One region of the Bradyrhizobium sp. 192 genome, then DNA from elsewhere that is predicted to be linked to it. Evidence: riboswitches for the same ligand, from Rfam matches in the RefSeq annotation. Region 1 holds a riboswitch; the other holds the start of a gene.

Evidence for each region. A riboswitch is a leader RNA that binds a small molecule or an ion and turns the genes downstream of it on or off. The one in region 1 is predicted to bind S-adenosylmethionine.
Region 2: it holds a riboswitch for S-adenosylmethionine, as region 1 does, so the genes downstream of both, IVB24_RS04955 (O-succinylhomoserine sulfhydrylase) here and IVB24_RS37670 (homoserine O-acetyltransferase) in region 1, are expected to answer to the same signal.

What each region holds. Positions count from the first base shown of each region.
Region 1 is NZ_CP064690.1:8,014,930-8,018,333, forward strand. Features, by position in the region: gene metW (methionine biosynthesis protein MetW) at 86-748, opposite strand; gene IVB24_RS37670 (homoserine O-acetyltransferase) at 750-1,946, opposite strand; SAM riboswitch at 2,038-2,117, opposite strand; gene IVB24_RS37675 (chorismate mutase) at 2,275-3,123, shown strand; gene hisC (histidinol-phosphate transaminase) at 3,160-3,404, shown strand, end outside.
Region 2 is NZ_CP064690.1:1,070,793-1,074,196, forward strand. Features, by position in the region: gene IVB24_RS04950 (SGNH/GDSL hydrolase family protein) at 1-644, shown strand, start outside; gene IVB24_RS04955 (O-succinylhomoserine sulfhydrylase) at 771-1,958, opposite strand; SAM riboswitch at 2,033-2,112, opposite strand; gene IVB24_RS04960 (2'-deoxycytidine 5'-triphosphate deaminase) at 2,223-3,329, shown strand.

The sequences.
Region 1 (3,404 bases):
AAATACTGTTGCGCGATGGATTCTCAGATGCGCAATTGCGCATCATAGCTCGCGCTACGCGCGCCCCGGAATGACGCCTACAGCGTCACTTCCCCCCGCCCCTGCTCAGCAGAAACACGCCCTGCTCGCCGAACATGTTCCACACCCACCATGGCAGGTTCAGCGGGATCGGGCGACCATAGAGATCGAGCGCGATGGCGCGCTCCATCTTGACGTTGATCTCGTCGCAGAGCTCGACGAAATCCTTGATGGTGCAGAAATGGATGTTGGCGGTGTCGTACCAGGTCGCCGGCAGATTCTCGGTGCGCGGCATGTGGCCGCCGATCAGGAGCTGGAGCCGCATCTTCCAGAAGCCGAAATTCGGGAACGAGACGATGGCACGGCGGCCGATGCGCAGCAGATTCTCCAGCACCACGCGCGGCTGCCGTGTTGCCTGCAGCGTCTGCGACAGGATCACGTAGTCGAAGGCGTCATCCGGATAATTGACGAGGTCGGTGTCGGCATCTCCCTGCACCACCGCGAGCCCCTTGGCGACGCAGCGGTTGACGCCCTCGCGCGACAGTTCGATGCCGCGGCCGTCGATGCCGCGGGTTTCCAGCAACTGAAGCAGATCGCCCTCGCCGCAACCGACATCGAGCACTTTCGAGCCGGGCTTGACCATCTCGGCCACCAGCCGATGATCGGTGCGAAAATCACCGGACTGCCCGGTCGCGACGCCGCCCAGCGGCAATACTTCCTGCACGGACATGCTAGCCATCCTTCAGTCCGCGCGCCTTGCCTGCCGATTGCAGGAAAGCGCGGGAGATATCGAGGAATTCGGGCACGTCGAGCAGAAAGGCGTCGTGGCCGCGATCGGTCTCGATCTCGGCGAACGACACCCGCGCGCTCGACGCATTCAGCGCATGCACCAGCGCGCGCGATTCCGAGGTCGGGAACAGCCAGTCGCTGGTGAAGGAGACGACGCAGAAGCGGGTCTTGATTTCCGCGAACGCCTTCGCGAGCACGCCGCCATGGTCGGCGGCGATGTCGAAATAATCCATCGCGCGCGTCAGATAGAGATAGGAGTTGGCGTCGAAGCGCTCGACGAAGGACGAGCCCTGGTAGCGCAGATAGGACTCGACCTGGAAGTCGGCGTCGAACGAGAAGGTCGGCAGCTCACGGTCCTGCATGCGGCGGCCGAACTTGCGATGCAGCGCGGCGTCGGAGAGATAGGTGATGTGCGCGGCCATCCGCGCCACCGCCAACCCGCGATGCGGATGGATGCCCTGATCGGCGTAGCCGCCAGCGTGCCAGTCGGGATCGGCCATCACGGCCTGACGGCCAAGCTCGTGAAAGGCGATGTTCTGCGCCGAGTGCCGCGTCGCGCAGGCAATCGCCAGCGCGGAGAACACGCGAGCAGGATAGGCCGCGGTCCATTGCAGCACCTGCATGCCCCCCATCGAGCCGCCGACCACCGCGAACAGCGTGTCGATGCCGAGCCGGTCGATCAGCATGGCCTGCGCGCGCACCATGTCGGGGATGGTGATGACGGGGAATTCCAGGCCCCAGACCTTACCGGTGGCGGGATTGATCGACGCCGGCCCGGTCGAGCCCATGCAGCCCCCGATCACATTGGAGCAGATGATGAAGTAGTGCTTGGGATCGATGGGGCGGCCGGGACCGACCAGCGTCTCCCACCAGCCGGGCTTGCCGGTGACGGGGTGCACGTTGGCGACATGCTGATCGCCGGTCAGCGCATGGCAGATCAGCACCGCGTTGGAGCGATCGGCGTTGAGTTCGCCATAGGTCTGGTAGGCGATCTGAAACGGGGTGAGATCGACGCCGCAATCGAGCCGTAGCGGCTGCTCGCCGCCGAAATGTGCGACCTGCGAACTCGGATGACCCACCTCGTGCGATCGCTCGTCGGCGCTGATCGCAGGACTCGGTATCGACTTGACGTCACCCATCTGACCATCGACCTCGTTTGCGGTCGAGCTCGAGACCGCATTTGAAATCAGGCCATGAAAAACCCGGCCTGAACGAAAGGTTCGGCCGGGATCGAAAACGTCCCCGGCCTGTTTAGCGAGTTTTTTAACGTGGCTGCAAGCCGGCCGGCTCAAATGACCACGGAACGGGCAAAAGCTACCGTCTTGGGCGGTTTTCGTCAAGTCGCGGCCCGGATCGACCAAATTCGCCTGCTGCGCCTTCGGCGGAAAGCAGCGTCATTTCTCTTTGCTTTCGCGGCCCCGACTGCCTAATCAGGGCATTCCCCATCGGAACAATCGACAGCCAGACATGTCCCAAATTCCGCCCGCGCCACCATCGCTGCAGGAACTGCGCAAGGAGATCGACGCGATCGACGACGGCATGCATCGTCTGTTGATGCAGCGTGGCGACATCATCGACCGCCTGATCCAGGTGAAGCAGACCCAGGAGGTCGGCTCGGCGTTCCGCCCGGCGCGCGAGGCCGCCATGATGCGCGACCTCGTGCAGCGGCATCGCGGCATCCTGCCACTCGACACGGTCGAGAGCATCTGGCGCGTCATCATCTCGACGTTCACTTACGTGCAGGCGCCGTTCTCCGTGCATGCTGACATCTCCGTGAGCGAGCCGGCGATGCGCGATTCCGCGCGCTTCCATTTTGGTTTCACCGTGCCTTACGTCGCGCATTTCAGCGCGCAGGCCGCGGTCGAGGCGGTGGCGAAATCCAAGGGCGACCTGGCGCTGGTCTCGGCGACCTCCAGCCGCACGCCGTGGTGGCTCTCGCTCGAGGAAAAAGGCGCGCCGAAGATCATCGCGCGCATGCCGTTCGTCGAGCGCGCCGACCATCCGGCCGCACTGCCGGTGTTCGCGATCTCGCGCGTCCCCGACAGCGCCCTAGTGACCGAGGTCGAGACCTTCAGCGTGCGCGTGTCCGGCTGGAACGCGGAGGTGGCGCGCGCCCTGTCGCCGCTCGCCGAAATCGTGGCGGTGCCCGATACCGCCTTCGACGGCGCGGCGCTGCTAGTCTCGGTCACGAGCGCGACCAGCATCGACAAAATCAGGGCTGCCCTGATCGAAGCGGGGGCCTCGGTGCGCTCCACGGCCCTCGTCGGCAGCCACGCAACGCGCTATACGGTGCCCCCGACCGGGGCGAAATCGTAAGTCACGCGCCGCGCCCCGCCATTTTCGGAGTTCAAGATGTCACGCCCCGTGCCGAATCCCGGCATTCTCGATATTGCGCCCTACACGCCCGGCAAGAGCCCGGTCGCCGAGCCGGGCCGCAAGGTGTTCAAGCTCTCCGCCAACGAGACGCCGTTCGGGCCCTCGCCCAAGGCGATCGAGGCGTTCAAGCACGTGGCGGATCACCTGGAAGACTATCCGGAAGGGACCTCGCGCGTGCTGCGCGAGGCGATCGGCCGCTCTTTCGGGCTCGATCCCAACCG
Region 2 (3,404 bases), 1.3 Mb from region 1:
AGCCCGTCGTCATCGTCGCGTTCGGCTCGTCGTCGACCGCGGGCTTCGGTGCGACCTCACCGGAGTTCAATTATCCGAACCGTCTTGCCGCACAGTTGCGCCGGCAATATCCGACCGCCGACATCACCGTCGTCAATGCCGGCGTCGGTGGCGAGGACGCGCCCGAGATGATGAAGCGCCTCCAGAGGGAGGTGATCGACGTGCACCCGGATCTCGTGATCTGGCAGGTCGGCACCAACGCCGTACTGCGCAATCTCGATCCCGGCGAGACCGCAAAGCTGGTCGAGGAGGGCATCGGCCGCATCCAGGCCGCCGGCGACGCCGACATCGTGCTGGTCGATCCGCAATATTCGCCAGCCGTCAACCAGCGCGCCGAAAGCGCCGGCAGGATGGTGAAGCTGCTCGGCAAGGTCGCCGAGCTCCGTCACGTCGGCATCTTCCCGCGCTTCGAGGTGATGCGCGAGTGGCACGAGAAGCAGGCCATTCCGGTCGAGGGCTTCGTCATCGCCGACGGCCTGCACATGAACGATTGGGGCTACGCCTGTTTCGCCCAGCTGCTCGGCGACGACATCATCCGCTCCGTCGGCCAGATCAAGCTGGGCGTGAACGTGCCGGCCGACGTGCGGACGTATCGGCCGATGTAAGACGGTGCCGCAGGGTGGGCAAAGGCGCGCCCTTCGCGCGCCGTGCCCACGATCTCGTCATTGTCATCGAGAATGGTGGGCACGGCGCAAGCGCGCCTTTGCCCACCCTACGAGACCTTCACCCCCTCACGCCTTCTCCAGCGCCGCGGTCAGATCCTCGATCAGATCATCGGCATGCTCCAGCCCCGCCGAGAAGCGAATGAAGCCTTCGCTGATGCCGAGCGCGGCGCGGTCCTCCGGCTTCAGGCGCTGATGCGTCGTGGTCGCCGGATGGGTGACGAGGCTCTTGGCGTCGCCGAGATTGTTCGAGATCTTCGCCAGCTTCAATTCATTGAGCACGCGGAACGCCGCCTGCTTGCCGCCCTTGACCTCGAAGCCGACCAGCGTCGAGCCGCCGCGCATCTGCTTCTTCACCAAGGCTGCCTGCGGATGATCGGCGCGGCCCGGGAAGACCAGCCGCGAGATCTTCGGATGGCTCGCCAGCACGTCGGCGATGCGCGCGGCAGTCTCGGTCTGCGCGCGCACGCGCACGCCCAGGGTCTCCAGGCCCTTGAGCAGGACCCAGGCGTTGAACGGCGAGATCGACGGGCCGGTCTGGCGCATGAAGTTGTGGATGTGCTCGGCGATGAAGGCCTCGGACGACAGGATGATGCCGCCGAGGCAGCGACCCTGGCCGTCGATATGCTTGGTCGCGGAATAGACCACGACGTCGGCGCCGAGCGCGAGCGGGCTCTGCCAGATCGGCGTCGCGAACACGTTGTCGACGACGAGCCGCGCGCCGGCCTTGTGCGCGATCTCGGCGATGGCAGGAATATCCAGCACGTCGAGCGTCGGGTTGGTGGGGCTCTCCAGGAAGAACGTCTTGGTGTTGGGCTTCACCGCGCGTTGCCATTCGTCGAGATTGGCTCCGTCGACCAGCGTGGTCTCGATGCCGTAACGCGGCAGCAGGTCCTGCACGACGTAGAGGCACGAGCCGAACAGCGCACGGGAGGCGACCAGATGATCGCCCGCCTTGAGCGGCGCCAGGATCGCGGTCGTCACCGCGGCCATGCCTGTTGCCGCCGAGCGGGCGGCCTCGGCGCCTTCGAGCTCGATCATGCGGCGCTCGAACATCGCGATGGTGGGATTGGAATAGCGCGAATAGATGAAGCCCGGATCCTCGCCCTTGAACCGCGCTTCGCATTGCTCGGCGGTGTCGTAGACATAGCCCTGGGTCAGGAACAGCGCCTCCGACGTCTCGCCAAATTGCGAGCGCAGGGTGCCGGAATGGACCAGGCGGGTTTCGGGACGGTAGTTGGTGGTCGACTTCGACATAGGTACCTCCGACATGACCGTCTCGTCGAAAACGGTCACAAAAAAACCGGCCTGGATATATCCACGGGCCGGGATCACAGAGGTCCCCGGCCTGTTTAGCGACTTATTTAACGTGGCTGCAAGCCGGCCGGCTCAAATCACCACGGGATAAGTGATGCTCATATTCCGCAATGCCCTTTCCGTCAAGGCGTCCATCGGATAGCCGTAAAAGACTTGTATTTCCGGCATGTCCGGATGCATCTGACCCCCGATGAGGACCCCCGGTTGACGTTCACGGTCGCGCCCGACGCCAATGGTATCCTGCCCGACCGCATGATCGCGGCGATGGCGGCGGCAGGCCTCATCCTGCCCGCCTATGATTTCGTCGAGAGCCAGATCCAGCCGGCGAGCCTCGATCTGCGTCTCGGCGACATCGCCTATCGCGTCCGCGCCAGCTTCCTGCCCGGTCCCGGTGCCACCGTCGCCGAGCGGATCGACGAATTGAAGCTGCACGAATTCAGCCTCGCCGACGGCGCCGTGCTTGAAACCAACTGCGTCTACATCGTGCCGCTGCTGGAGAGCCTCGCGCTGCCGCCTGAGATCGTCGCGGCCGCGAACCCGAAGAGCTCCACCGGCCGGCTCGACGTCTTCACCCGCGTGATCGCCGACGGCACCCGCCGCTTCGACATGATCGGCGCCGGCTATCACGGCCCGCTCTATGCCGAGATCAGCCCGAAGACGTTTCCGGTGCTGGTCAGCGAGGGCTCGCGTCTGAGCCAGGTGCGCTTCCGCACCGGCGACGCCATCCTCAACCCCGACGAGCTCGATGCCTTGCACGCCGCCGAGCGCCTCGTCGACGTCGACGATGCCGATCTCTCCGGCGGCGTCGCCGTCTCCGTCGATCTCTCCGGCGAAAGGGCAAACGGCTTCGTCGGCTACCGCGCCAAGCGCCACACCGGCGTCGTCGACGTCGATCGTCGCGCCGGGTATTCCGTCGAGGACTTCTGGGAGCCGATCTCGGCCCGTCCCGACGGCAGCCTGATCCTCGATCCCGGCGAGTTCTACATCCTGGCCTCGAAGGAAGCCGTGCAGGTGCCGCCCGACTACGCGGCGGAGATGGTGCCGTTCGATCCGCTGGTCGGCGAATTCCGCGTGCACTATGCCGGATTCTTTGATCCCGGCTTCGGCTATGCGGGTGCGGGCGGATTGGGATCGCGCGCCGTGCTGGAGGTACGTTCGCGCGAAGTGCCGTTCATCCTCGAGCACGGCCAGATCGTCGGCCGCCTCGTCTACGAGAAGATGCTGGCCCGTCCCGACGCGATGTACGGCCAGCGCATCGGCTCCAACTACCAGGCCCAGGGCCTCAAACTATCGAAGCATTTCCGGGTGTAGCGCGATCCTGTAGCCCGGAGGAGCCATCGGGCGGCGCTCCGCGCCGACCCGGTGGCTCCTCCGGGCTACAAGGTG